One region of the Micromonospora sp. NPDC047467 genome, then DNA from elsewhere that is predicted to be linked to it. Evidence: riboswitches for the same ligand, from Rfam matches in the RefSeq annotation. Region 1 holds a riboswitch; each other region holds the start of a gene.
What was found. A riboswitch is a leader RNA that binds a small molecule or an ion and turns the genes downstream of it on or off. The one in region 1 is predicted to bind cobalamin.

Region 1 (6,526 bases):
GGGCTGAAGAAGTACAAAGCGTTGCAGCAGTTCTTCGACTGGCTCGAATATGAGGGACTTCTCCGACGACTGCAGGGTCAGGCCCCAGTTGTACTTCACGGTGATCCACATCTTGCTGTAGGTGCACCGGTACGACGACAGAGGCGGCTGCCAGGTGGAGGGGTCCTGGTCGCCCTTGGACTGGTTGACGTTGTCCGTCACCGCGATCAACTGTGGGCGGGTGAGGTCGTTGGCGAAGCTCTGCCGGCGGCTGGTCGTCCACGAGTTCGCGCCGGAGCGCCACGCCTCGGCAAGCGGCACGACGTGGTCGATGTCGACATCGGTGGCCGCCGTCCAGGTCGCCCCGTCGTACGGGCTGTACCAGCGGCCCGAGGTAGGTCCATCTCCCCGCCGTAGCGGGCCTCGGTCGGGAGTCCGGGCCCAACCGGACTCCCGACCGGTCCAGCCTTGGGCGGAACGGGCGCAACATCTGGCGTACCGGCCTACGCACCGCCACCGCGACCGGTGCCGTACTGACCGCCCTGGCCGACCATGTCGCGGTGTCGACATCCTGTTCGCTGCTGCACGTGCCGGTGGACCTCGCCGCCGAACCTGACCTGGACCAGGACCTGCGTGTCCGGCTCGCGTTCGCCCAGCAGAAGGTCCACGAGGTCGTCGCTCTCGGACGCGCACTGCGCGACGGTGTCGGTGGCCTGCCCACTGCTCTGCCGGCGATCCCGGCGGCGTGGCGTAAGGACGGTGTCCGGGCCCGACTCGACGCGCTTCGCCCGGAACACCTACGACGCGGGCCTTACGCGCAGCGGGCCGCCATCCAGCAGGCCCGACTGAACCTTCCACCGCCCACCACCACCGGATCGTTTCCCCAGACCACGGAACTGCGCCAGGCGCCGGGGCAACCCGGGCTGCGGCCTGAGGACCGCGGCTACCCGGAGGTCGAACAAGCCCTGACCCGACTCGTCGCTGGCGCCGCCGAAATCCGCAGCACGCTCACCTGAGCCCAGGGCGGGACGGCGGCGTGCCGCCGCCGATGCCGCACCGGCCGCTCGGGCACGGCAGCGTCAAACTGCCCCGACGGAGATCCGCTGAGCGCGGGAGTCCGGGCGGCCGGCGAGTATCGCGGCGAGGATCTCCGCGCCATCGACGACCCTCGGGCCGGGGCGGTTGAAGTAGGCGGGCCCGTCAACGACCCACACCTGCCCCCGACGAACGGCAGGCAGATCGGCCCAGCCGGGCTGCCCGGCCGCCACAGGCAGCTCGTCGACGGTCCGTTCAGGCGTGAACCCACACGGCCCGAACACCACCACGTCGGGGGCCAGGTCGGCGACCACCGACCACCGATGTGGGGTGCTGTGCGCCCCCGGGCCGAGCAGCAAAGACCGTCCGCCCGCGAGCGTGATCTGCTCCGGTACCCAGTGCCCGCCTGGCATCAACGGGTCGAGCCACTCGACGAACAGCACAGTCGGCGCACCGGTCCCCGGGCCGGGCAATGCGGCGAGACGACGTTCGGCGTCCGCCCGGATCTCGGCCGCCCTGCCCGCGGTGTCGGTCAGGGCGGCCACGGCGTCGACCGTGTCCAGTATCCCGCCGATGGTCCTCGCCTCCAGGGACACCACCCTGGTATCGAGATCGATCAACCGAACCGCGTCGTTGACCCTCGCATAGGAGACCGCACACACATCGCACAGGTCCTGGGTCAGGATCAGATCCGGCTTCAAGTCCTCCAGCATCGGAACGTCGAGCTGGTACAACGAGGACCCTCGGTGCGTATCGCCAGTGATCGCCGCCGATATCTCCCGGCTCGTCAACGCCTCGGGCAATGATGTCCCAGTCACCACCGGAACATCCACCAGGGCACCCGGCGGCCAGTCACATTCGTGCGTGCGGCCAGCCAGGTTCCCGGTCAGGCCGAGCATGGCCACGATATCCGTGGCCGCTGGCAGCAGTGAGACGATGCGCACACCCGCCTGCCTACCAGGCATGACCACGCCACGTCCACTCCGCGAGCCGGACCACGGCGGCGGCCACCGGCCCTCGCTACGACCCGAACGCGAGGCGTACCCCGAGCGCGACGAACGCCGCCGCGCAGATCCGGTTGATGCGCCGCGACCAGCGACCGTCAGTCATGCGACTGCCGAGTCGCCCGGCACCGACGCCCAGGGCGATGTCGACGGCGAGTTGCACCGCAACGAAGACCGCACCGAGAAGCACCAGTTGGGCGGTCGCGTTGCCCTGTGCCGGGTCGACGAACTGAGGCAGGAACGCCACGCTGAACAGGATCATCTTGGGGTTGAGGAGATTGGTCACCAGTCCACGCAGGAAGGCCCGCCCGGAGCTGCCACCCTGCTCCGGCTTCCCGGTGGGCGCAGCGCCGGCGCCGCGCAGGGCCCGCACCCCGAGGATGATCAGGTACGCCGCACCGACCCAGCGGATCACTGTGAACAGCACCGGCGAAGCGGAGATCACCGCGGCGAGTCCGCAGACGACCGCCGCGATGTGTACCGCCTCCCCGGCAGCGACGCCGAGCGCGGCCACCACCCCCGCGCGGGTGCCGTAGCGGGTAGCGTTGGCCAGCACGAACATCATGTCCGGACCCGGCGTCACCATGAGCACGACGATCGCGGCGAGGTACCCGGCCAGCGCCGCAATGGATAGCCCGAGCACGTCTCAGCCCTCCTCGGTGCCGTCGAGCAGCGCCCGCCGCAGGGCCAACCGGTGCTCGCGGCGGATCTCCGCCTCGCGGTACCGCCGCCGATCACCGTCAGTCTCCGGCAGCAATGGCGGCACCGAACGCGGCTGACCGTCGTCGTCGATCGCGACCATGACCAGATGAGCCGTGGCCACATCGGTGGGCGGCACCGCCCGGTCCCACCGGTCGGCGGTCACCTTGACAGCCACCTCCATCGAGCTGCGTCCGGCCCAGGTGATCCGGGCGTCGACGTGCACGACGTCACCGACCCGGACCGCGCGCAGGAACGCGGTCTCGTCGATCGCGGCGGTCACCGCCGGGCCGTCGGAGTGCCGGGCGGCGACCACACCGGCCACCGAGTCGATGAGGTTGAGGATCCGGCCGCCGTGCACCGTACCCATCAGGTTGGTGTGATGCTGATCCATGATCTGCGACAGGGTCAGGTGCGAGGCCGACGGCGCGCGGCCGGCGATCGTGGTGGTGTCGTGCACAGCGGTAGTCCGTCCCTCGGGAAACCACACCACCGGAACCGCGGACACGCTGACGAGCACGCACCGGCGCACACCGCGCGACACGTCACCCGGTCAGCCCACCCGCGAGGCCGACGGCAGCGCACACGGTTGTGTACGCAGCGCGGGCAGGTCTTCGGACTCGCGGGCCTGACCGGTCGTGCCGGTCCCCTACTGGCCGTCGCTTCCCAGGCCGGCTGGCCCAGTGCTGATGACGGCGGTCGTTCCCACTCACCGCTGCGGGGCAGTCCCGGACTTCCACCGGGTTCCCTCTTACGACGCCCAGCCGGTCACGACCAGGCGAACCAGCGCCACCAGCCAGTCTAGTTGATCGTCAAGGACTTGCCGCCGCCGAGGCAGGTGGGCCTGACGTCGACTGGTTCGTTGTCATCGACCGGTCGCGGCCGAGCTGGCTCGGTTGCCCGCCTGACCGGTCCGACCGCTCGGTACGCGGCCGGGCGAAGGTCGCCGCGACGATCACCTACAACGTCGTCGAGGCGGTCATCGCCATCAGCGCCGGGACGATGGCGTCCTCGACCGCGCTAATCGGGTTCGGGCTCGACTCCGTCATCGAGGTGGCCTCGGCCGGCGCCGTCGCCTGGCAGTTCTCCGGCCCCAACCACGAACGCCGCGAACGCACCGCCCTGCGGATCATCGCGCTGTCGTTCTTCGCCCTCGCCGCGTACGTGTCCGTCGAGTCGGTACGCGCGCTCGTCGGCGCCGACCGCGCGGAGCACTCCACGATCGGTCTGGCCCTGGCCGCGGTGTCGCTCGCGGTGATGCCGTTACTGTCGGGCGCGCAGCGGCGTAGCGACTGCCTCGACCACTAACGTTCGCGGTATTGGATGACCGCCGTCCGGCATGCCCGCCGCCAGGGCAAGCCAACTCGGATGTCACCTATCGGTGCCGCAGACCCATACATTCGCTGCAGGTGGTGGCGAAACGTGCCGGCCGTGAGCGGCGCGTCGGATCACTACCGAAGCCACCGTGCCGACGTGCCGGGCGGGACCAGTCGATGGTCCGCCCGGCACGGCCCTCACCTGTCGCGAAGCTCGTTGGCAGCGACGACCAGGTGTTCGAGAGATGCCTCAACCTCGGCATAGCCGCGGGTCTTGAGACCGCAGTCGGGGTTCACCCACAGCCGCTCCGCGGGGACCGCCGCCACTGCCCGTCGTAGCGCCTCGACGACCTCGGCATGCGAGGGCACCCGGGGAGAGTGAATGTCCCACACCCCGGGGCCGACACCCCGGCGGTATCCGATCGCGGCGAGGTCATCAAGGACTTCCATCTTCGAGCGGGATGCCTCGATGCTGGTGACATCGGCGTCGAGAGCGTCGATGGCGGTGATGACCTCCCCGAACTCCGAATAGCACAGGTGGGTGTGGATCTGGGTGTCGTCGGCGACGCCGGAGGTCGCCAGGCGGAACGCGCCGACAGCCCAGTCCAGGTACGCCTTCTGGTCGGCCTTGCGCAACGGCAGCGTCTCACGCAGGGCCGGCTCATCGACCTGGATCACCCGGATACCGGCTGCTTCGAGGTCACGGCACTCGTCACGCAAGGCGAGCGCGACCTGGTCGGCGGTGTCGCCGAGCGGCTGGTCGGCCCGAACGAACGACCAGGCCAGGATCGTCACCGGACCGGTGAGCATCCCCTTGACCGGCCGGTCGGTCAACGACTGGGCGTAGGTGGACCAGCCGACCGTCATGGGTGTCTTGCGGGCCACGTCGCCGTAGATGATCGGTGGGCGTACGCAGCGGGAGCCGTAGGACTGCACCCAGCCGTGCTCGGTGGCGGCGAACCCGCTCAACTGCTCGCCGAAGTACTGGACCATGTCGTTGCGTTCGGGCTCGCCGTGCACCAGCACGTCCAGACCCAACCGCTCCTGAAGTCGGATGACCCGCTCGACTTCAGCCCGCATCCGCTCGGTGTAACCAACCTCGTTGAGCCGGCCAGCCCGGTACGCGGCGCGGGCCCGGCGCAGTTCGTCGGTCTGCGGGAACGAGCCAATGGTCGTCGTTGGCAGCGGCGGCAGGTTCAGCCGGGCCTGCTGTGCGGCGGCGCGGTGCGGGTAGGCGCCGCGTTGCCGGTCCGTGCCCCGCAACGCGGCAAGGCGCCCTCGCACGCTGTCGTCGTGCCACGTCGCCGGGGCCGGCGGCAGCTGCGCGGGCAGGGACGTGGTGCCATTGCGCAGCGCCCGACCCAGCAGGACGACCTCATCAACCTTCTGCCGGGCGAAAGCCAAGCGGTCGCGCAGGTCCGGATCAAGGGCGGTCTCGACGGACAGATCCACCGGCACGTGCAACAGCGAGCACGAGGTGGACACCGCGACGTGGTCGGCGAGCCCCGTCACCGCGGCACCGGAGCTGATCGCCGCTCGCAGGTCGGTGCGCCAAATGTTACGTCCGTCGACGAGCCCCGCGACGATTGTCTTACCACGTAGCTGACCCGCTCCGGCGAGCCGATGCAGGTTGCCGGGCCCGGCAACCAGGTCCAACCCGATCGCCTCGACTGGCGTGTTCAGCAGAGCGGGCAGCGCGTCACCGAGTTCCCCGAAGTAGGTGGCGACGAAGATCCTCGGCCGCTGCGGCACGGCGCACAACCGGGTGTACGCGTCGCGGAGGGCGGCGATCTCTGCGGGGCTGCGGTCGCTGACGTAGGCGGGTTCGTCCAGCTGTACCCACTGCACCCCAGCCTCGGCGAGGGTCCGCAGGAGGTCGGCGTACACGTCGATGAGGTCCGTCAGCCGATCGAACGGTTCACCGCTCCCGTCGGTGGGCTTGGCCAGCAGCAGGAACGTGGCCGGTCCCACCAGCACCGGACGGCTCTCGATGCCCAGCTCACGGGCTTCCCGGTACTCACGCAGCGCCTTCGCGGGGTTCGCGGCGAAAGCGGTGTCGTCACCGATCTCCGGTACCAGATAGTGGTAGTTCGTGTCGAACCACTTCGTGAGCTCCAGCGCCGGCTCGGCGTCGACGCCACGGGCCATCGCGAAATAGGTGTTGAGCGCGGAGAGACCGAGGCGGGAGAAACGTTGCGGGATCGCGCCGACGGCCACGGCGGTGTCGAGCACGTGGTCGTAGTAGGAGAACGTGTTGGACGGAATCGCGCCCAGACCTGCGTCCCGAAGCGCCCGCCAGACCTCGGCCCGCAGGGCGGCGCCGGTCGTCTCCAACCCCTCGGCGTCGATACCTCCCGCCCAGTAGGCCTCCACCGCCTTCTTCAGCTCACGGTTGCCGCCGATACGCGGATAGCCGAGCACGGTGCTCTGACCGAATGCAGTGTTCATGGGTTCCTTCCCTCGAAGTGCCCGAGGACCCAGGAGACAGCGGGA
Region 2 (6,526 bases), 280 kb from region 1:
TCGGCGTGCAGGTCGACCTCCTCCACCGTCCAGGTGTTGCGGATGGCGTCGCGGAACCTGTCGAAGAAGTGCGGGTAGCGCATCGGGCGGAGGGTGAGGTCCATCCCGGGGTCGAGCAGCATGTGCGTGGTCCTCGTGTCGGTGACGGTGTCGGTAGTGGTGTCGGCGGCGGTCACTGGCAGGCCTCGCACGACTCGGGGTTCTCCAACGAGCAGGCCAGCGCGTCCGCGTCGGTCGTCGACGGCGCGAGGACCGCGACGGTGGCCTGCTGGATCCGCGTGGCGGGGCGGGAACGCAGGTAGTAGGTGGTCTTCAGCCCGGCCTTCCAGGCGTACAGGTACATCGAGGAGAGCTTGCCGATGGTCGGCGAGGCCAGGAACAGGTTCAGCGACTGGGACTGGTCGATGAACGGGGCACGAGCGGCGGCCAGGTCGATCAGCGCCCGCTGCGGCAGCTCCCACGCGGTGCGGAACAGCTCCCGGACGTCGGCCGGCAGCTCGGTGATGCCCTGCACCGACCCCTCGGCTCGCTTGATCGCCGACCGGGTCCGGTCGGTCCACAGGCCACGGGCCTTGAGCTCGCGTACCAGAGCGGTGTTGACCTGGAGGAACTCACCCGACAGGGTCTCGCGCTTGAACAGGTTGGACACCTGCGGCTCGACGCACTCGTAGCACCCGGCGATCGAGGCGATGGTCGCCGTCGGGGCGACCGCCACGAGCAGCGAGTTGCGCAGCCCGTTCGCCCGCACCCGCTCGCGCAGCGCGGCCCAGCGCGCGGTCTGCGTACCCTCGATGCCCCACAGGTCGGGTTGCAGGTTGCCCCGCGCGGCCCGGGTCTGCCCGAACGCCGGGTGCGCGCCGAAGCGGTGCGCCAGGTCGGCGGAGGTCTCCAGCGCGGTCAGGTACAGCTCCTCGCTGATCCGGGTGGACAGCTCCCGCGCGGCCGGCGAGTCGAACGGCAGCCGCAGCGCGAAGAACACGTCCTGGAGGCCCATCAGCCCGAGCCCGACCGGCCGCCAGCGGGGGTTGCTCGCCGCCGCCTGCGGGGTCGGGTAGTAGTTGATGTCGATGACCCGGTCGAGGAACGTCACGGCGGTGCGGACCGTGGCGCGCAGCCGATGCCAGTCGATGCCGTCGGCGGTGAGGTGCGCGGCGACGTTCACCGAGCCCAGGTTGCACACCGCAGTCTCGGCGTCGCTGGACACCTCGATGATCTCGGTGCAGAGGTTGGACAGGTGCACGACGTTGCCCGGCTCGGCCGTCTGGTTGCACAGCCGGTTGGCGGCGTCCTTGAACGTCATCCACCCGTTGCCGGTCTGGGCGAGGGTCCGCATCATCTTCCCGTACAGCTCCCGCGCGGGGACCTGCCGCACGTAGCGGCCCTGCGCCTCGGCCTCCCGGTACGCGGCGTCGAACCGCTCCCCCCACAGGTCGGGCAGCTCCGGCACCTCGTGCGGGTCGAACAGCGACCACATCTCGTCGGCCTCGACCCGGCGCATGAACTCGTCCGGGATCCAGTTGGCGAGGTTCAGGTTGTGGGTACGCCGGGCGTCCTCGCCGGTGTTGTCCCGCAGTTGCAGGAACTCCTCGACGTCCGGGTGCCACGGCTCCAGGTAGACGCAGGCCGCGCCCTTGCGCCGGCCGCCCTGGTTGACCGCGGCGACGCTCGCGTCCAGCGTGCGCAGCCACGGCACGATCCCGTTGGACTGCCCGTTGGTGCCACGGATCAGCGCGCCCCGGGACCGGACCCGGGAGTACGCGATGCCGATGCCACCGGCGAACTTGGACAGGTTGGCGACCTGCGCGTACCGCTGGTAGATCGAGTCCAGCTCGTCGCGCGGCGAGTCGACCAGGTAGCAGGAGGACATCTGCGTGTGCCGGGTGCCGGAGTTGAACAACGTCGGGGAGCTGGGCAGATAGGCCAGGCTGGACATCAGCCGGTAGAAGCCGACCGCCTCGTCCGGCGTACGGGACAGGCCGCAGGCCACCCGCAGCAGCCAGTACTGCGGGGTCTCCAGCACCAGCCGGCTGGTGGGGTGACGCAACAGGTACCGGTCGTACACCGTGCGCAGGCCGAAGTACTCGAACCTCCGGTCGCCGTCCGGGTCGATCGCGTCGTCGAGCATCTCGGCGTGCGTCGCGACGAACGCGGCGGTGCCGTCGCCGATCAGGCCCTCGGCGTGGCCGATCCGGATCGACGCGCTGAACGAGGTGACGCCCTGCCGACGCACCTCCTTGTCGACGTAGCCGGACAGCAGCCGGGCGGCCAGGCGCGAGTACTGCGGTTCCTCGCCGATCATCTCGGCCGCGGTCTGGATGGACAGCCGGTCCAGCTCGGCCGTGGTCGCGCCGTCGTACAGGCCGCTGATCGTGCGGGTCGCCACGCGCATCGGGTCGACGTCGGCCAGGTCGTCGGCCCACCGCTCGACCGCCCGGACGATCCTGTTCACGTCCACGGGCTCGGTGGCGCCGTCGCGCTTGCGGACCTGCATCGGCGTCCGTCGCAGCGCCGTCTCGCCGCTGACCGGGGCTACCTCGGTGACTGTCACCACTCACTCCTCGCGAGTTCGAGACCAGATGGCCCTCGGACGCGAGGAGACAGACACCGGCGGACGCCACGCTGGGCGTGGGTCAGGTGGCGTCAGCCGTCCCACGCGGCCTCGGACCGCCGCGCACCCGGGTGCGGGTACGCGGCGCGCTGGCAGGTCTTCGGACTCGTGGGCACGACCGGGCTCGCCGGTCTCCTACTGGCCGTCGCTTCCCGGGCCGATTGGTGGCCCAGTGCCGATGACGGCTGTCGTTCCCACTCACCGCTGCGGGACAGTCCCGGATTCCCACCGGGTTCCCTCTTGCCTCGACCACTCCGAACGAGCGGCCGAACCAGCTGCGCTCGACACCATATATAGGGGCAGCAGCGTTTGTCACACCCCACATGTCGACGTCGGCGTGTCGGCGGCACCGACGCCCACCACCATCGATCGACGGGTCAGCCCGCGAGTGCGACTGTCTCCGCGGCCCGCGTGCGTCGCTCGACCGAGAAGCTGATCCCCGCCAGGCCCAGGCCGGCAATCGCAAGGACCACGCCCACCCAGGCCGGCGCGAGGTAGCCGAAGCCCGCGGCGATGACGACGCTGCCCAGCCCGGCACCGAGGCTGTTGGCGATGTTCATGGCGGACTGGCTCATCGCCGCGCCCATCAACTGCGCGCCCGGCGCGACAGTGATCAGGCGCGCCTGCAGGACCGGCCCCAGGTAGAGGCTTGTCGCGCCCACCAGGAACGCACCGACGAACAGGCCGACGCCGTTCGATGCGACGAGGCCGAAGACGGCGATGCTGACGATCATGGCGACGAAACCGACGTACATGCTCCGGCGCAGGTCCCGGTCCGCGAGCCAACCGCCCAGGGCGTTGCCGACTGTCATGCCCAGGCCCACCGCAACGAGCACCCACGGCACGGTCGTGGCCGAAAGGCCGGCGACGTCGGTAGTGACCGGCGCGAGGTAGGTGTTGACAGCGAAGAGACCGGCGAGGCCCACCGAGCCGGTGGCCGCCACGAGCCACACCTGCGAGGTCCGCAGGGCCCGCAACTCGGCGGCCGGCGAGGCGTCGACGGCCGCCACGACCTCCGGAACGACAGCCAGCACCGCCAGCAGCGTGAGCACGAACACACCGGCGATGACCAGGTACGCGGCTCGCCAGCCGACCGCCTGCCCGAGCCGCGTGACCGCCGGCACGCCCACCAGGTTGCTCACGGTCAGACCACCGAGCACGGCGGCGAAACCCCGGGCCTCGTTGCCGGGGCCGAGCAGGGCCGCCGCGAGCAGACCCGCCGCGCCGAAGTACGCGCCGTGCGGCAGTGCCGCGACGAACCGGGCCACCAGCACCAGGTCGAACGTCGGCGCGATCGCCGAGGCGACGGTGCCGACGATGAAGAGGACGAGCAGACCGAGCACCAGTTTCTTGCGCGGCAGTCGGGCGGTCAGCGCGGCGATCAGGGGCGCGCCCACCACCACGCCGAGCGCGTAGGCGCTGATCGTCCACCCGGCGCGGGCCACCGCGTCCGACGACGACTCGGCGTACTGCTGCGGGAGCAGGCCGCGTGCGATGTCGGGCAGCAGGCCCATCGCCGCGAACTCGGTGAGGCCGACCGCCACACCGCCCAGCGCCAACGCGAGAACCGCCCCCAGGCGTCGATTTCTGCTCAGTGCATGCACCGAGCGAATTTAGCAACAGCGTTGCGTAATAGGGTGGTGAGATGACGCGCACCACAGCCGACGTCACCTTCCTGCGCGGCTACAACCAGGCGTTGGTCATGGCCGTGGGACGTACCGTGCGGACGTTCGAGCGGTCGACCGTGGTCGACGCCACCGGCCTGACACCCCAGGCGGTCTCCAAGGTCATCGCCCGCCTGACCGCCGACGGCCTGATCCGTCCCGCCGGCGTCCGCCGCCCCGGCATCGGCAAGCCGGCGATCGTCTACGAACTCGTCCCCGACAGCCGGTACGCGATCGGCGCCCACGTCGCCCGCCGTACGCTGCGGCTGGTCCTGGTCGACCTGGCCGGCACCGTGCACCACTCGACGGTCAGCCCACTGCCCGGCGACTTCACCCCGGCGCAGCTCCTCGACGCGCTGAGTTCCGGCATCGACGCGATACCCGGCAGCACCGACCTGCGGGGCAGGCTGACCGGCGTGGGCATCGGCATGATCGGCCCGCTGGACCACGCGCGGGGCCTGGTCCGGGACGCCCACGGGCTGCGGCACTGGCACGACATCCCGCTGCGCGAACTCGCCGAGGCGCACCTGGGCCTGCCCGTGCATCTCGACAAGGACGTCACCGCGGGGATCACCGCCGAGGCATGGCGGCACGGCGGGACGTTCGGCGACGCGGTCCTCATCATGGTCGAGTCCGGCATCGGCGGGGGCTTCTGGCTGGGCGGCACGGCCCACCGGGGCGCGCACACCAACGCCGGGGAGTTCGGCCACACCGTCGTCGCCCTGGACGGGCCGCCATGTGTCTGCGGGCGGCACGGATGCCTGGAGATCGTGCACCACCACGCCGCCGAGGCCGGCGACATCGAGCGGGCGGCCCGCGTCCTGGCGGTCGGCGTGGTCAACCTGCTCCAGACCCTCGACCTCTCCCGCGTGGTGCTGGCCGGCGCCGACCTCCTGCGGCACGCGGATACCTACCTCGCGGCGGTCGAGGAGGCCGTGCACACCGACGTGCCCCGCGCGGACTGGCTCACCACGGACGTGACCCTGTCCAGCCTCGGCGCGGACGTGATCGCCGCAGGCGCCGCCATGCAGGTCCTCGACCAGCACTACGGCGTTCCGGATCTCGCCCCGCTCTAGAGCTGTTCTGCCCGCGGCGAGCCGCGTGGGGCAGGCCGTGGTCACGGCCCGCCCCACGCGGCTGCGCTACCCCCGGCTCAGTTCGCGCCGGTGACGGTGAACGGCCGGGACACCGTCGTCGCCGACGTGGCGCCGCTGAGCGTGACGCTTGTCGCGCCCGCCTTCGCCGCACCCGGGACGACGACAGTCGCGCCGGAGATCACACCGTCGCCGTTCGCCCGCACGGTGGTGCCCGCGAGGCCGTCGCCGAAGGTGATGGTGACCGTCTCGTTCGGCGCGAACCCGAAGCCGTCGACCGTGATCGACGTCCCGCGCGGAGCCGCAGTGCTCAGCAGCGCCACCCGAGGCTGGTAGCTCGGCGCCTCCGCCCGCCCGGTCACCTGGACGGTGGCCGTGGCCGGCGTACGAGTGGACGCGCCCGTCGCGGTGACGGCGTACCGTCCGGGTTGCGCGTCGCCCGAGGTCGGGACCGAGGCGCGGACCGTTCCCGTCGCGGAGGCCGCGACAGTCGTGGTCCGGGACGGGTCGGTGCCGACGCTGACGGTCACCTGCTCGCCGGCGGCGAACCCGCTGCCGTCGACGGTGATCGCGTCGCCGGTGGTGACGGTGCCGGCCTTCGACAGCGCGATCGTCGGCTGGGATCCGCCCCGGGCGACGGTCACGGTGAAGGCCGTGGTGCTGCTCGCCAGCGTGTCCCACGCCGTGACGTGCACCGTGTAGGTGCCCTCCCGCGCGTAGGTGTGCTGCCCGCTCATCGCGCCGGACGACCCGATCGTGACGTCCTCCGGAGCCGTGCCGTCACCCCACTGGACGCGGGCGCGGTAGCCCGTCGTGCCGGGAACGCCGCCGCTCACCGAACCGAGGTTCGCCGCGAGGGCCTGCCCGGCGTTCGCCGTCTGGTCGGCCGGGGCGACGGTCGCCAGCGCGGGGGCCTGCGTGCCGTCGTTGGCGACGGCGAACACGTGGATCCGGCCCGCCGAACGGGGGTCACCGGTCTGCGTCGGCAGGGTCACCGACACCAGCGTCTTGCCCGCCGGGATCTGGTACGGCGCGGTGGCGAACAGGAACGGCTGGGCGCCGTCCCGGCTCGTGCCGGACAGCCGGTACGCCGTCTTGGCGACGACGATGTTGCCGTAGGACGGGGTGCCGTTGGCGTTGCCGCCCAGCGTCCAGTCACT
Region 3 (6,526 bases), on a different contig from region 1:
TGTGCATCACCGAGCGGGATGTCCCGCCCTTCGAGGAGGTAGTACATGGCCCTCCGCACGCCCACACCTCTCCGCCGTGCCCTGGCGCTCGCTGTCGTCGCCGGGCTGGGCATCGTCACCGTGGCCGCCGGACCCGTCGCCGCGAAACCGGCACCGGATCGCACCGCCGAGTCGGCCGCCGCCGGCTACCGGGTGCTCGGGCCCCGGACCCTCGCCGACCGCAACGCGGTGGTCCGCACCGGGGCCGCCATCGACTACTCCGAGCACGGGGTCCTGCACATCTCGGCGACCGCGAGCGAGGCCGCCGCGATCGGCCGGCTCGGATTCCGCCTGGAACCGCTGACCCCGCCACCGAACGCCGAACGCGGCGCCGGTGGGGTGGGCACGTTGGCCTTCCCGCCCGCCGACTCCAACTACCACGACTATGCCGAACTGACCGCCGTCGTGAACCAGGCCGTGGCCGACCATCCGGCCATCGCCCGCAAGATCAGCATTGGTACGTCGTACGAGGGCCGCGACCTGATGGCCGTGAAGATCTCCGACAACGTCGGCACCGACGAGAACGAGCCGGAGATCCTGTTCAACGCCCAGCAGCACGCCCGTGAGCACCTGACCGTCGAGATGGCGATCTACCTGCTCAACCTCTTCACCGACAGCTACGGCAGCGACTCCCGGATCACCAACATCGTCAACAGCCGGGAGATCTGGATCGTGCCGACCGTCAACCCGGACGGCAGCGAGTACGACATCGCCACCGGGTCGTACCGGTCCTGGCGCAAGAACCGCCAGCCCAACAGCGGTTCGTCCAACGTCGGCACCGACCTGAACCGCAACTGGTCCTACAACTGGGGTTGCTGCGGCGGCTCGTCCGGCTCGACCTCGTCGGAGACCTACCGCGGCCCGTCGGCGTTCTCCGCCCCGGAGACGCAGGCGCTGCGCAACTTCGTCAACAGTCGCGTGGTCGGCGGGACACAGCAGATCAAGGCGAACATCGACTTCCACACGTACTCGCAGCTGGTGCTCTGGCCGTACGGCTATACCACCGCGAACACCGCGGCCGGGATGAACGCCGACCAGTACAACACCTTCGCCACCATCGGCCAGCAGATGGCGGCCACCAACAACTACACCCCGCAGCAGTCCAGCGACCTCTACATCACCGACGGGGACAGCATCGACTGGATGTGGGCCACCCACAACATCTGGGCGTACACCTTCGAGATGTACCCGGGCTCGGCGAGCGGCGGCGGCTTCTACCCGCCCGACGAGGTGATCCCCGCACAGACCAGCCGCAACCGCGAGGCCGTGCTGATGCTCAGCGAGTACGCCGACTGCCCGTACCGGGCCATCGGCAAGCAGGCGCAGTACTGCGGCGGCGGTGGTGGCGGCACCACGGTCTGGTCCGACACCTTCGAGACCGCCACCGGGTGGACCATCAACCCGTCCGGTACCGACGCCGCCACCAGCGGAGTGTGGGAGCGGGGTGCCGCCCAGGCGACCACCTCCTCCGGCGCCAAGCAGCTCACCCCGTACGCCGGCGCCAACGACCTGGTCACCGGCCGGCTCGCCGGCTCGGCGGCCGGTGACTACGACGTCGACGGTGGCGTGACAAGTGCCCGGTCCCCGGCGGTGACCCTGCCGTCGTCGGGCACGCTGACCCTCTCGCTGGCCTGGTATCTGGCACACGGCTCGAACTCGTCGTCAGCCGACTACCTGCGGGTGAGCGTGGTGCACAACGGCGGCACCACCGCGCTGCTCACCCAGGCCGGCGCGGCGACCAACCGCAACGGGAGCTGGGCGGTGGCGAACCTCAACCTCACTCCGTACGCCGGCCAGTCCGTGCGGATCCTCGTCGAGGCCGCGGATGCCTCCGGCGCGAGCCTCGTGGAGGCGGCTGTGGACAACGTCACCATCACCGCCTCCTGATCGGGTGGGGCCCCGTTCCGCCCCTGCGGGGCCCCACCACCCGCTCCGAGCCTCCAGATCCCGCGGTGCGCTACCGTCTTAGCGACCACTCCGCAGCGAAGCCGGTGCGATACCGGCGCTGTCCCGCAACTGTGATGCCCCGCCTGACGGTGGGGACAAGCCAGGTCGCCTGCGGATCGGTCGCGACACGCGCTCTCGAGGAAGGGCGCCTCGTGGGCGGGCGTACGGAAGCCCTGTCGGCGAAGCAACACTCCTCGACCGACAGGAGGCCCCATGTTCAGACGTACCCCCCGGCTCTTCGCCGCGACCCTCGCGGTCGCCGCGCTCGCCCTCGGCGCCTGCGCCGAGAAGACCACCGACCAGCCGGCGCCCGGCGTCGGTTCGGCGACCGCCAGCTTCCCGGTGACGGTCGGCTCGCTCACCCTCGACAAGCGGCCCGAGAAGATCGTGTCGCTGGCGCCCACCGCCACCGAGATGCTCTTCGCCATCGGTGCCGGCCCGCAGGTGACCGCGGTCGACGACCAGTCCAACTACCCGGCTGACGCGCCCAAGACCGACCTGTCCGGCTTCCAGCCCAACGCCGAGGCCATCGCCAGCAAGAACCCCGACCTGGTGGTGATCTCCGACGACCGGAACAAGATCGTCGACCAGCTCGGCAAGCTCAAGATCCCGGTGTACCTGACCCCGGCGGCGACCACGCTTGACGACTCCTACCGGCAGATCACCGATCTGGGCACGCTTACCGGGCACGCCGACCAGGCCACCGACGTCACCACCCGGATGAAGGACGACATCGCCAAGCTGGTCAAGGACGTGCCGCAGCGCGCCGAGAAGCTCACCTACTTCCATGAGCTGGGCCCGGAGCTCTACAGCGCGACCAGCAAGACCTTCATCGGCTCGATCTACGACCTGGCCGGTCTGACCAACATCGCCGACCCGGCCGACGCGGACGGCAAGAGCGCCGGCTACCCGCAGCTGTCCCAGGAGTTCATCGTCAAGGCCGACCCCGACTTCGTCTTCCTGGCCGACGCCAAGTGCTGCCAGCAGAGCGGCGACTCGGTCAAGGCCCGCAGCGGCTGGGCCGGGGTCACCGCGGTGAAGAACAACCAGGTCGTGGCGCTGGACGACGACATCGCCTCCCGGTGGGGCCCACGGATCGTGGACCTGCTCCGGGTTGTCATCGACGCGGTCGCCAAGGTGCCCGCGTGATCGACGTCCGTCGGTGACCGGACTGCTTCCGGTGGCCACCCCGGCACCAACCACGCGGCAGGCCGGGACGCAGCTCGCGTCCCGGCCCGCCGGCCTGCGCAAGCGCTGGTTGGCCGCCGGGGTGTTCGCGGTGCTCGTCGCGCTCGTCGCCGGGGTGTCGCTCGGCCCGGTCAGTCTGCCGCCGGGCAGCGTCGCCGCCGAGCTGCTCAACCTGATCCCCGGGGTGCACCTGAAGAGCGGGTTGACCGAGCGGGAAATCGCCATCGTCACCGAGTTGCGGCTGCCCCGGGTCGTGCTGGGCCTGCTCGTCGGTGGCCTGCTCGCCCTGGCCGGCGGCTGCTACCAGGGCGTGTTCCGCAACCCGCTCGCCGACCCGTACCTGCTCGGGGTGGCCGCCGGCGCGGGCCTCGCGGTCACCGCGGTGATCGCCCTCGGCGGCGCCGGCCGGCAGGGCGCGATCTCCGGGCTGCCGCTGACCATCCCGTTGGCCGCTTTCGTCGGGTCGCTGCTCGCCGTGACGATGACCTACCTGCTCGGCGCGGCCGGCGGCCGGAGCCGGTCCCCGGCGATGCTGATCCTGGCCGGGGTCGCGGTCTCCGCGTTCCTCTCCGCCGGGCAGACGTACCTGCTGCAACGGCACTCCGACACCATCCAGTCCGTCTACTCCTGGCTGCTGGGCCGGCTGGCCACCGCCGGCTGGCACGACGTGCTGCTGGTGCTGCCGTACGCCGTGGTGACCACCGTGGTGGTGCTGCTGCACCGCCGCGAGCTGGACGTCCTCGCGCTCGGCGACGACGAGGCGCGCAGCCTCGGCCTGCACCCGCAGCGGTCCCGCTACCTGCTGATCGCCGCCGCGTCGTTGGGCACCGCCGCCGCCGTCTCCGCGACCGGCCTGATCGGCTTCGTCGGCATCATCGTGCCGCACACCGTCCGGCTGCTCGCCGGGTCGAGCTACCGGGTGATCCTGCCGCTGTCGATGCTGTTCGGCGCGGCGTTCCTGGCCCTGACCGACGTGGTGGCCCGCACCGCCGCTGCCCCGGCCGAGGTGCCCATCGGGGTGGTCACCGCCCTGCTCGGCGGCCCGTTCTTCGTCCTGGTGCTGCGCACCGCCCGGCGGGTGCTCACATGAGCCCCGAGCCGGTCAGCGTGCCCGCTCCCCGCCAGGCCGGTGCGACGGCGGTCGAGGTGCGGGGGTTGCACGTCAGCCTGGGCGGCACCCCGATCCTCACCGGCGTCGACCTGACCGTCGCCGCCGGCGAGTGGGTCACCGTGATCGGCCCGAACGGCGCCGGCAAGTCGACCCTGTTGCGCGCCGTCGGCGGCCTGCTGCCCGCGCCGGGAGCGATCACCCTGTTCGGTACGCCGAGCGCCGAACTGCGCCGCCGGAACCGCGCCCGGGTGGTGGCCACGGTGGCACAGTCACCGGTGGTGCCACCCGGCATGTCGGTGCTGGACTACGTGCTGCTCGGCCGTACCCCGTACATCCCGCCGCTGGGCCGGGAGTCGGCCGCGGACGTGGCCGCCGTGCACGAGGTGCTCGACCGGCTGGACCTCGTCGGCTTCCACCGCCGCGAGCTGGCGACCCTCTCCGGCGGCGAACGGCAGCGGGTCTTCCTGGCCCGGGCGCTCGCCCAGGGCGCGACGCTGCTGCTGCTCGACGAGCCGACCAGCGCGCTGGACATCGGCCACCAGCAGGAGGTGCTGGAACTGGTCGACCAGCTCCGCCGCGCGCACGGCCTGACCGTGCTGGCCACCATGCACGACCTCTCCCTGGCCGGCGAGTACGCCGACCGGATGGTGATGCTGGCCGACGGTCAGGTGGTGGCGACCGGCACCCCCCGCGAGGTGCTGACCGAACACCTCCTGGCCACCCACTACCGGGCCAGCGTCCGCGTCGTCCCCGGCACCCACGGCCCCCTGGTGGTCCCCGTCCGCCCTCGCTGACGGGGGCGGTCAGTCCTCTTCCGGGCCGAGGTCGATCACCGAGAAGAGGGCTCCCTGCGGGTCGCGTAGGGCGGCGAACCGGCCCGTCGGGATGTCGCGGGGTGGGACGAGGATGGTTCCGCCCAGCTCGGCGGCGCGGGCCGCGGCGGCGTCCGCGTCGGTCACCGCGAAGTACACCGTCCAGTACGCGGGCAGGTCGGCCGGGAAGTCGTCGGCCAGCGGCGGCATCATCCCGGCGACAATCCGCGCACCGAGCCGCCACCCGGTGTACGTCATTCCGCCGACCGGCTGTTCGTCCGGCTGCCAGCCGAACACCAGCTCGTAGAAGACCTTCGCGCCCTCCGGATCGGGGGTGACCAGCTCGTTCCAGCTCATGGCGCCGGGCACGTTGAACACCTCGGCGCCGGGCATCGCCAGCGGCTGCCAGACGCTGAACGTGGCGCCCGCCGGGTCGGCGAAGACCGCCATCCGGCCCCGGTCGAAGACCTCGAACGGCGGCACCACGACCTGTCCGCCGGCCCGCTCGACCCGGCCGGCGACGAGTTCCGCGTCGTCGGTGGCGAGGTACGTCGACCAGATCGGCACCTGATCGGGAATCGCGGGCGGTCCCACTCCGGCGACCGGCTGCCCGTTGAGCAGGAAGACGGTGTAGCCGCCCGCCTCGGGCTCCGGTGTCACCCGTCCGGTCCAGCCGAACAGCTCGGGGTAGAACCGCCGCGCGTCGGTCAGATCCGGGGTGGCCAGGTCGGCCCAGCAGGGCGTACCCGGCGGGACGGTGCTCACGTCAAGACCCCTCTCGGCCGGGGCGGCCACGGCGGCCCCCTGCGGGAATCCTGGCACCGTCCCGCTGCGGCCCGGGGCGGAAACGGACGAATCGTCAGCTGAACCGGCGACCCTCGTCCCGTCGGTACGCCCAGGCGGCGAGCGTGGCGAGCAGCACCACCCAGACACCGAGCATGATCAACGAGAGTGGCTCGACGTCGTAGTCGCCCACCGCGGCCCACATCAGCTCGGCCGCACCCCTGGTGGGCAGGAACGGCGCGATCGTCTCGATGAAACCGGGTGCGTCCCCCGGCGCGGAGAGCAGCCCGCCGCCGAACGCGAGCGGCAGGAAGACGACCTGCGCCACCACGATCGCCGCCTTGCTCGGCAGCGAGTAGCCGATGGTGAGCCCCATCAGCGTGAATGGCACCGAGATGACGGCCACGGTGACGATGGCCAGCAGGAACGCCGCCGGGGTGATCCGGGCCGCGGTCAGGGTCGCGCCGATCAACACGACCGGGATCAGCGACAGGAACGTCAGCGCCAGGCCCGCCAGCACCCGGCCGGCGAAGCGGGGCGCCGGCCCGGCCGGCAGCGTCCGGGTGTACGGGCTCCACGGCTGGTCGCGATCCTCGGCGACGCCGACGCCGTACTGGAAGATGTTGGCGCTCATGACTGAGAAGGT

Region 2: another riboswitch for cobalamin. It lies ahead of ABZ780_RS23335 (ribonucleoside-diphosphate reductase subunit alpha); the one in region 1 lies ahead of ABZ780_RS22175 (acyl-CoA thioesterase).
Region 3: another riboswitch for cobalamin. It lies ahead of ABZ780_RS05695 (ABC transporter substrate-binding protein); the one in region 1 lies ahead of ABZ780_RS22175 (acyl-CoA thioesterase).

The regions. Positions count from the first base shown of each region.
Region 1 covers NZ_JBEYTO010000008.1:42,265-48,790, reverse strand. The annotation lists partial or broken gene ABZ780_RS22195 (DUF1524 domain-containing protein) at 1-375, opposite strand, end outside; gene ABZ780_RS22190 (hypothetical protein) at 540-995, shown strand; gene ABZ780_RS22185 (ABC transporter substrate-binding protein) at 1,059-1,913, opposite strand; gene ABZ780_RS22180 (LysE family translocator) at 2,035-2,661, opposite strand; gene ABZ780_RS22175 (acyl-CoA thioesterase) at 2,665-3,177, opposite strand; cobalamin riboswitch at 3,305-3,520, opposite strand; partial or broken gene ABZ780_RS22170 (cobalt transporter) at 3,585-4,007, shown strand; gene metE (5-methyltetrahydropteroyltriglutamate--homocysteine S-methyltransferase) at 4,232-6,481, opposite strand.
Region 2 covers NZ_JBEYTO010000008.1:319,859-326,384, reverse strand. The annotation lists gene ABZ780_RS23340 (ribonucleotide-diphosphate reductase subunit beta) at 1-122, opposite strand, end outside; gene ABZ780_RS23335 (ribonucleoside-diphosphate reductase subunit alpha) at 173-2,491, opposite strand; cobalamin riboswitch at 2,682-2,899, opposite strand; gene ABZ780_RS23330 (MFS transporter) at 2,986-4,212, opposite strand; gene ABZ780_RS23325 (ROK family protein) at 4,254-5,348, shown strand; gene ABZ780_RS23320 (GH92 family glycosyl hydrolase) at 5,426-6,526, opposite strand, start outside.
Region 3 covers NZ_JBEYTO010000002.1:315,644-322,169, forward strand. The annotation lists gene ABZ780_RS05690 (M14 family zinc carboxypeptidase) at 46-1,926, shown strand; cobalamin riboswitch at 1,970-2,118, shown strand; gene ABZ780_RS05695 (ABC transporter substrate-binding protein) at 2,200-3,135, shown strand; gene ABZ780_RS05700 (iron ABC transporter permease) at 3,158-4,264, shown strand; gene ABZ780_RS05705 (ABC transporter ATP-binding protein) at 4,261-5,079, shown strand; gene ABZ780_RS05710 (VOC family protein) at 5,089-5,862, opposite strand; gene ABZ780_RS05715 (ABC transporter permease) at 5,957-6,526, opposite strand, start outside.